Regions from separate parts of the Planomonospora alba genome, predicted to be linked through region 2. Evidence: predicted binding sites of a transcription regulator. Region 2 holds the regulator's gene; the other holds the start of a gene.
The links. The regulator HspR, encoded in region 2, represses chaperone genes until heat shock. The targets are predictions, from matches to a motif close to ANTTGAGTCNNNNNGACTCAANT.
Positions count from the first base shown of each region.

Region 1 (4,411 bases), on a different contig from region 2:
CGTCCCGCTCCGGAGCCGCGGGCGCGGGCCCGGACGGGGCCGGGAGTCAGTCGCCGGGGCGGACCACGCCGGTCTCGTAGGCGTACACGATCGCCTGCGCCCGGTCGCGCAGGCCGAGCTTGGCCAGGATCCGGCCCACGTGCGTCTTGACGGTCTGCTCGGACAGCACGAGCTCGGCGGCGATCTCCTGGTTGGACAGGCCGCGGGCGACGAGGGCGAGCACCTCGGTCTCCCGCTCGGTGATGTCGCCCGGCCGCACGCGCGGGCGGCTCGGCCCGACCCGGGCGAACTCCGCGATGAGCCGCCGGGTCACCGAGGGCGCCAGCAGCGCCTCCCCGGCCGCCACCACCCGGACGGCCTCGGCCAGCTGCTGCGCGGAGGCGTCCTTGAGCAGGAACCCGCTGGCCCCGGCCCGCAGCGCCTCGTAGACGTAGTCGTCGAGGTCGAAGGTGGTCAGGATCAGGATCTTCGGGGCGTGCTCGCCGTACTGTCCGGAGGAGAGGATCTCCCGCGTCGCGGCCAGGCCGTCCATGACGGGCATGCGCACGTCCATCAGCACGACGTCGGGCCGGAGCTCCGCCGTCCGCGCCACGGCCTCGCGGCCGTCGGCGGCCTCGCCCACGACCTCCATGTCCGGCTGGGCGCCGAGGAAGACGGTGAAGCCCGTCCGCACCATGCCCTGGTCGTCCGCGATGAGCACCCGGATCGTCACCGATCGCCTCCAATGGGGGGATTGAGGCCGTCAGACCGTGGCCGCCGGCTCGTCCTGTGTGATCGGCAGTATGGCGGTGACGGCGAACCCGTTGCCCACCGGTCCGGCCCAGAGCCGCCCGCCGAGCACGGCCGCCCGCTCCCGCATGCCGATCAGGCCGTGCCCCGCGTGCGGGGACGCTTTTTCGGAGCCGGAGCCGGAGCCGGAGCCGGAGCCGGAGCCGGAGCCGGAGCCGGCACGCGGGCCCGGCCCGGCGGCCGGGCGTCCGGCGGTGCCGTTCGCCACGTGGATGTGCAGCTCGTCGGCGGACCTGCGGATCTCCACCGTGACGGCCGAGCCGGGCGCGTGCCGCATCGCGTTGCTCAGCGACTCCTGCACGATCCGGTAGGCCGACAGACTCACCGCCTCGGGCAGCCCGGTCAGGCCGCCGCCGAGCCTGGGCGTCACGGCGAGCCCGGCCGAGCGCGCGGTGGCGAGCAGCTCCTCCAGCCGGCCGAGCCCCGGCTGCGGCGCGGTGTCGCGCGCCCCGTCGGCGTCGCGCAGCACGCCCAGGACCCGCCGCATCTCGTTCATGGCGGTCAGGGAGAGCGCGCGGATCTCCGCCAGCCCCTCCTCCAGCAGCCGCGCGTCCCCGCGCGCCCTCAGCGGCACGGCCTCCGCCTGGATGGCGATCACCGACATGTGGTGGGCCACGATGTCGTGCAGCTCCCGGGCGATCCTGGCCCGCTCCTCCAGCACGGCCTGCCCGGCCAGCGCCCGTTCGCTGCGCCGTTCCTCCTCGACCAGACGCCTGACCGCGGTGCGCCTGGCCCGGACGTTGTAGCCGAGCAGGACGGCCGCGGTCACCAGGCCCATGCCGACGACGGTCACGCCGGTCTGGTCGCTCTGCACCTGGACGAACCACACGCCGGCGGCGGAGAAGAGCCACACGCCGATGGTGACGTGCCGCTCGCAGCGGACCGCGACCGCGTAGACGACAAGCAGGTACGAGATCACGGTGTCGGTGGAGTAAGGCGTGTCCAGGGCCTGCAGACGGGTGAGGACCCCCGCCGGGGTCAGCACCGCGGCGAGCCGCCAGGCCGCCAGGGGGAGGCGGTCGCGCAGCGCCAGCGGGAGCGCGGAGCAGGCGGCGGCGAACTGGATCTCCCCCCAGCCCAGCGGCTCCGGCAGGTGCGCCGTGTCGCTCCACAGCATCGACTGCACGGCGCTGAACAGGATGAAGGCCAGCACGAGGTCGGCCAGCAGGACCAGGTCGACCGTGCGGAACGGGAGCAGTCCCAGGAAGCCCGGCACGCGGGGGGCCAGCCACCGGGAGCGGGGATGCGGAGGGTCGGCCCTGCCTTTCCACAGCGCGGCGGCGAGCGCGTGCGCCAGCCGGGCCAGCGGGCTGCGGGCCCGGTCCCGCGGGGCGGGAGGGGAGGTCATCCGGCCAGTCTAGGGACGGTGATCATCGCCCCGCATCACCCCGTGGAGGGGCTCGCCGCGTCCCTCCACGGGGTGATGATTACAGGATTACGATCGCTCACAGCGAAAAGACTCAAGTCCGGGAACATTCGGAGGCTCCTGTTAATTGAGTCGGTATAACTCAACCCCATGGAGCGCAGATGAGTGAGAGCTTGAACCTCCCGGTCCTTCCGCTCGACGACGAGGTCGTGCTGCCGGGCATGGTGGTCCCCCTGAACCTGTCGGCGAACGAGGTCAGGGCCGCGATCGACGCGGCCCGGGCCCTCGACGAGAACACCCCCGAGGTCCTCCTCGTCCCGCGGATCGACGGGCACTACGGCGCCGTCGGCGTCCGGGCGGTCGTGGAGCAGATCGGCAGGCTGCCCGGCGGCGAGCCCGTGGCCGTGGTGCGCGGCGTCGACCGGATCCGCGTGGGCGCCGGCACCACCGGCCCCGGCGCGGCGCTGTGGGTGCAGGCGAGCAGGATCGACCCCGTCGAGGCGGGCGAGCGCGCCCAGGAGCTCGCCAGGGAGTACAAGGCGCTGGCCACCACGATCCTGCAGAAGCGGGGCGCCTGGCAGGTGGTCGACGCGCTCAACCAGATGGACGACCCGTCGCTGCTGGCTGACAACTCCGGCTACGCGCCCTGGCTCACCACCGCGCGCAAGGTCGAGATCCTCCAGACCGCCGACCCGGCCGAGCGCCTGGCGATGCTGATCGAGTGGTCCCGCGAGCACCTGGCCGAGCTGGACGTGGCCGAGACGATCCGCAAGGACGTCCAGGAGGGCATGGAGAAGCAGCAGCGCGAGTTCCTGCTCCGCCAGCAGCTCGCCGCGGTCCGCAAGGAGCTGGCCGAGCTCAACGGCTCCTCCCCGGAGACCGAGGAGGAGGACTACCGCGCCCGCGTCGAGGCCGCCGACCTGCCCGAGAAGGTGCGCGAGGCCGCGCTCAAGGAGGTCGCCAAGCTGGAGCGGACCTCCGACCAGTCCCCCGAGACCGGCTGGATCCGCACCTGGCTCGACACCGTCCTCGACATCCCGTGGAACACCCGGACCGAGGACTCCTACGACATCGCCGCGGCCCGCGAGGTCCTCGACGCCGACCACACCGGTCTCGACGACGTCAAGGACCGCATCATCGAGTACCTCGCCGTCCGGGGCCGCCGCGCCGCCAAGGGCCTCGGCGCGGTGGGCGGGCGGCGCAGCGGCGCCGTGCTCGCCCTGGCCGGCCCTCCCGGGGTCGGCAAGACCTCCCTCGGCGAGTCCGTCGCCCGCGCGATGGGCCGCAAGTTCGTCCGGGTCGCCCTCGGCGGCGTGCGTGACGAGGCCGAGATCCGCGGCCACCGCCGCACCTACGTCGGCGCGCTGCCCGGCCGGATCGTCCGGGCGATCCGCGAGGCCGGCTCGATGAACCCCGTGGTGCTCCTCGACGAGATCGACAAGGTCGGCTCCGACTACCGGGGCGACCCGACCGCGGCGCTGCTGGAGGTGCTCGACCCCGCGCAGAACCACACCTTCCGCGACCACTACCTGGAGGTCGAGCTCGACCTGTCCGACGTGCTCTTCCTGGCGACCGCCAACGTGCTGGAGGCGATCCCCGGCCCGCTGCTGGACCGCATGGAGGTCGTCACGCTCGACGGCTACACCGAGGACGAGAAGGTCGCGATCGCCCGCGACCACCTGCTCCCGCGCCAGCTGGAGAAGGCCGGGCTGACCGCCGAGGACGTCGCGGTCGGCGACGACGCGCTGCGCCGCATCGCGGGGGAGTACACCCGGGAGGCCGGGGTCCGCTCCCTGGAGCGCTCGATCGCCCGGGTCCTGCGCAAGGTCGCCGCGCAGGCGGCGCTCGGCGAGGCCGGGCTGCCGGTGACGGTGGCCGCGGACGACCTGGTCGCCTACCTCGGCCGGCCGCGGCACGTCCCGGAGTCCTCGCTGCCGGAGTCCCGCCAGCGTACGGCGGTGCCGGGCGTGGCCACCGGCCTGGCGGTCACCGGCGCGGGCGGCGACGTCCTCTACGTGGAGGCGTCGCTGGCCGACCCGGAGACCGGCCCCACCGGGCTGACCCTGACCGGCCAGCTCGGCGACGTGATGAAGGAGTCGGCGCAGATCGCGCTCTCCTACCTGCGCTCGCGCGGCGCGGAGCTGGAGCTGCCGGTCGCCTCGCTCAAGGACCGCTCGGTGCACATCCACTTCCCGGCCGGCGCGGTCCCCAAGGACGGCCCCTCCGCGGGCATCACCATGACCACGGCCCTGGCCT
Region 1 covers NZ_BAAAUT010000024.1:7,517-11,927, reverse strand. The annotation lists gene ABD823_RS15995 (response regulator) at 47-712, opposite strand; gene ABD823_RS15990 (sensor histidine kinase) at 743-2,137, opposite strand; gene lon (endopeptidase La) at 2,317-4,411, shown strand, end outside.
Region 1: a site for HspR is predicted at 2,281-2,303, ahead of lon (endopeptidase La). Genes of this name have one in related genera too.

Region 2 (4,411 bases):
TCTACCAGACGGAGAAGTTCCTCAGCGACAACGCCGACAAGGTGCCGGACGACGTCAAGACCGAGGTCACCGACGCCGTCGCCGAGGTGAAGAAGGCGCTGGAGGGCACCGACACGGCCGCCATCCGCACCGCCGCGGAGAAGCTCGCCGCCGTCAGCCAGAAGATGGGTTCGGCGATCTACGCCCAGGCGCAGGGAGCCGGGGCCCAGCCCGGCGCCGGTGCCGAGGACGCGGCCGGCGACCAGCGGGCCGACGAGGACGTGGTCGAGGCGGAGATCGTGGACGACGAGCCGAAGCGCGAGAACGACGCGAAGTGACGGCAGGCGAGCCGAGGGGAGCACGACCGTGAACACGCGTGAGAACGGTTCCGGGGAGGAGCCCGTGATCCGCGACAACCGGAAGATCGACCCGGAGACCGGGCAGCCCCGCGCGAACGGCGAGGCGGAGCAGGAGCGGGCCGGCCAGGCCGCCGGGGCTCCGGAGACCGGCAAGCCCGGCTCCGCGGCCGACCCGGCCGCCGTCGAGCTGGCCACCCAGCTCGCCGAGCGCACGGCGGACCTGCAGCGCCTGCAGGCGGAGTACTCCAACTACCGCAAGCGGGTCGAGCGGGACCGCATGCTGATCAAGGAGCAGGCCGTGGCCGGCGCGCTGACCGAGCTGCTCCCGGTCCTGGACGACATCGGCCGGGCCCGTGACCACGGAGAGCTCACCGGGGGCTTCGCCAAGGTGGCCGAGGCGCTGGAGTCGGTCCTCGGCAAGCTGGGACTCAGCCCCTTCGGCTCCAAGGGCGACCTGTTCGACCCGGAGGTGCACGAGGCGCTGATGCACAGCTACTCGGCCGACGTCACCGAGCCGACCTGCGTGGAGATCCTGCAGCCCGGCTACCGGATCGGCGAGCGCGTCCTCCGCCCCGCGCGGGTCGCGGTCGCCGAGCCCGGTGAGCCCGAGTCGAACGACGACTGATCCACCCCCTCTTGGAGAAGGAAGACAGATGAGCACCAAGGACTACCTGGAGAAGGACTACTACGCCGTCCTTGGTGTGCCCAAGTCCGCCACCGCCGAAGAGATCAAGAAGGCGTACCGGAAGCTGGCCAGGCAGTACCACCCGGACGCCAACCAGGGCAGTTCCGAGACCGAGGCGAAGTTCAAGGAGGTCTCCGAGGCCTACGACGTCCTGTCCGACGCCAAGCGCCGCAAGGAGTACGACGAGGCGCGCGCGCTGTTCGGATCGGGACTCGGCGGTTACGCGGGTGCCGGAGGGGGTGCCCGCGGGGGCGGGTTCCCCTTCGACCTGGGGGACCTGTTCGGCGGCACCGCCCAGCAGGGCGCCGGGGACCGCATCGGCGACCTCTTCGGCGGCCTGTTCGGCGGCCGGGGCGGCGCCACCCGCCCCGGCGGCACCACCAGGCGGGCCCGGCGCGGCCAGGACGTCGAGTCGGAGGTGACGCTCTCCTTCACCGAGGCGGCGGAGGGCACCACCGTCTCGCTCCGGCTCACCAGCTCCTCCTCCTGCGGCGCCTGCGCCGGCACCGGCGCCAAGGCCGGGACCACCCCGCGGGTCTGCCCGACCTGCGAGGGCACCGGCGCGGCCAGCCGGAACCTGGGCAACTTCGCCTTCTCCGAGCCGTGCCGCGACTGCAAGGGCCGCGGCCTGCTGGTCGACGACCCGTGCCCGGTCTGCGACGGGAGCGGACGGGGCAGGAGCACCCGCACCATCCAGGCCCGTATCCCGGCCGGGGTCGGCGACGGCCAGCGCATCAAGCTCAAGGCGAAGGGCGCGCCCGGCGAGAACGGCGGTCCGGCCGGCGACCTGTACGTCCAGGTCCACGTCAAGCCGCACCCGGTCTTCGGGCGCTCCGGCGAGAACCTGACGGTCACCGTGCCGGTCACCTTCACCGAGGCGGCCCTCGGCGCGGAGATCAAGGTGCCGACCCTCAAGGGCATGCCGGTCACCCTGCGCATCCCGCCGGGCACCCCGAACGGCCGCACCTTCCGGGTCCGCGGCCGCGGGGTCACCCGCAAGGACGGCACCAAGGGCGACCTGCTCGTCACGGTCGAGGTCCTGGTGCCGCAGAAGCTCGACGACAAGGCACGCTCCGTCCTGGAGGAGTTCCGCGACGCCACCTCCGGCGGTGACCCGCGCGCCGAGCTGATCCAACAGGCCAGAAGCGAGTAGCCATGGACGCCAACTACTTCGATCTGTCGGATGACACCCCTGTCTACGTGATCTCGGTGGCCGCCCAGCTGTCGGGGCTGCACCCGCAGACCCTTCGGCAGTACGACCGCCTCGGCCTGGTCAGGCCGGGCCGTACGGCGGGCCGCGGGCGGCTCTACTCCACCCGCGACATCCTGATGCTCCGCGAGGTCCAGCGGCTCTCCCAGGAGGAGGGCATCAACCTCGCGGGCATCAAGCGGATCCTGGAGTTGGAGAACGAAGTCATGCGCCTGCGCGAGGAGAACCACCGCCTGCGCGCGGAGGTCGCGACGATCCGCGCCCTGATCCAGTACCAGCTACCACCCGCCTGACACCCGCAGCCACCACGACCGGGGGGACTGTCCCATGGACTACAAGCTGACGCAGAAGAGCCAGGAGGCGGTCTCCTCCGCCATCCGGCGCGCCGCCGCCGAGGGCAACCCGGAGGTCGCCCCGGTCCACCTGTTCGCGGCCCTGCTCGCCCAGACCGGCGGCACCGCCGTACCCCTGCTGGAGGCCGTCGGCGCCGACGCCAAGCAGCTGCGCACCGAGGCGGAGACGCAGCTGGCGGCCCTGCCGAAGGCGCAGGGCTCGACGGTCAGCGCCCCCACCAGCTCCCGGCAGCTGCTCGCCGTGCTGCACACCGCGGCCGAGCGGGCCCGCCGTCTGGAGGACGAGTACGTCTCGACCGAGCACCTGATGGTCGGGCTGGCCGCCGACGGCGGCCCGGTCGCCGAGCTGCTGAGGTCGCGCGGGGCCGGCCCGGACGCGCTGCTGGAGGCCTTCGAGAAGGTGCGCGGGCGCGCCAAGGTCACCAGCGAGACCCCCGAGGACACCTACCAGGCGCTGCAGAAGTACGGCGTGGACCTGACCGAGCGGGCCCGCGCCGGCAAGCTCGACCCGGTGATCGGCCGCGACACGGAGATCCGCCGGGTGGTGCAGGTGCTCAGCCGCCGCACCAAGAACAACCCCGTGCTCATCGGCGAGCCCGGCGTGGGCAAGACCGCGGTCGTGGAGGGTCTGGCCCAGCGGATCGTCGCCGGCGACGTGCCCTCCAGCCTGAAGGACAAGCGCCTGATCGCCCTCGACCTGAGCGCGATGGTCGCCGGCGCCAAGTTCCGCGGCGAGTTCGAGGAGCGCCTCAAGGCCGTGCTCAACGAGATCAAGGAGAGCGAGGGGCAGGTCGTCACCTTCATCGACGAGCTGCACACCATGGTCGGCGCGGGCGCGGCCGAGGGCGCCATGGACGCGGGCAACATGCTCAAACCCATGCTGGCCCGCGGCGAGCTGCGGATGATCGGCGCGACCACGCTCGACGAGTACCGCGAGCGCATCGAGAAGGACCCAGCGCTGGAGCGCCGCTTCCAGCAGGTCTACGTGGGCGAGCCCTCCGTCGAGGACACCATCGCGATCCTGCGCGGCCTCAAGGGCCGCTACGAGGCGCACCACCAGGTCCAGATCTCCGACGGCGCGCTGGTCGCCGCCGCCGCGCTCTCCGACCGCTACATCACCTCCCGGTTCCTGCCCGACAAGGCGATCGACCTCATCGACGAGGCGGCCTCCCGGCTCCGCATGGAGATCGACTCCCGTCCCGTGGAGATCGACCAGCTCCAGCGGAACGTCGACCGGATGATGATGGAGGAGCTGGCGCTCGCCAAGGAGACCGACGAGAGCAGCCGGCAGCGGCTGGAGCGGCTCCGCGCCGAGCTGGCCGACCGCAAGGAGGAGCTGAACGCCCTGGTGGCCCGTTGGGAGCGGGAGAAGGCCGGGCTCAACCGGGTCGGCGACCTGAAGAAGCAGCTCGACGAGGCCCGCAGCGCGGCCGAGCGGGCCCAGCGCGACGGCGACTTCGAGACCGCCTCCCGGCTGATGTACGGCGAGGTGCCCCGGCTGGAGGCCGAGCTGGCCGAGGCCAGCACGGTGGCGGAGCCGCAGGACGCCATGGTCAAGGAGGAGGTCGGCCCCGACGACATCGCCGAGGTCATCTCGTCCTGGACGGGCATCCCGGCCGGCCGCCTGCTGGAGGGCGAGACCGCCAAGCTGCTGCGCATGGAGGAGGAGATCGGCGCCCGGCTGATCGGCCAGCGCGACGCCGTGCGGGCCGTCTCCGACGCCGTCCGGCGGGCCCGGGCGGGCATCGCCGACCCCGACCGGCCGACCGGCGGCTTCCTGTTCCTCGGCCCCACCGGCGTCGGCAAGACCGAGCTGGCCAAGGCC
Region 2 covers NZ_BAAAUT010000011.1:28,279-32,689, reverse strand. The annotation lists gene dnaK (molecular chaperone DnaK) at 1-317, shown strand, start outside; gene grpE (nucleotide exchange factor GrpE) at 346-963, shown strand; gene dnaJ (molecular chaperone DnaJ) at 992-2,176, shown strand; gene ABD823_RS08540 (heat shock protein transcriptional repressor HspR) at 2,179-2,526, shown strand; gene clpB (ATP-dependent chaperone ClpB) at 2,561-4,411, shown strand, end outside.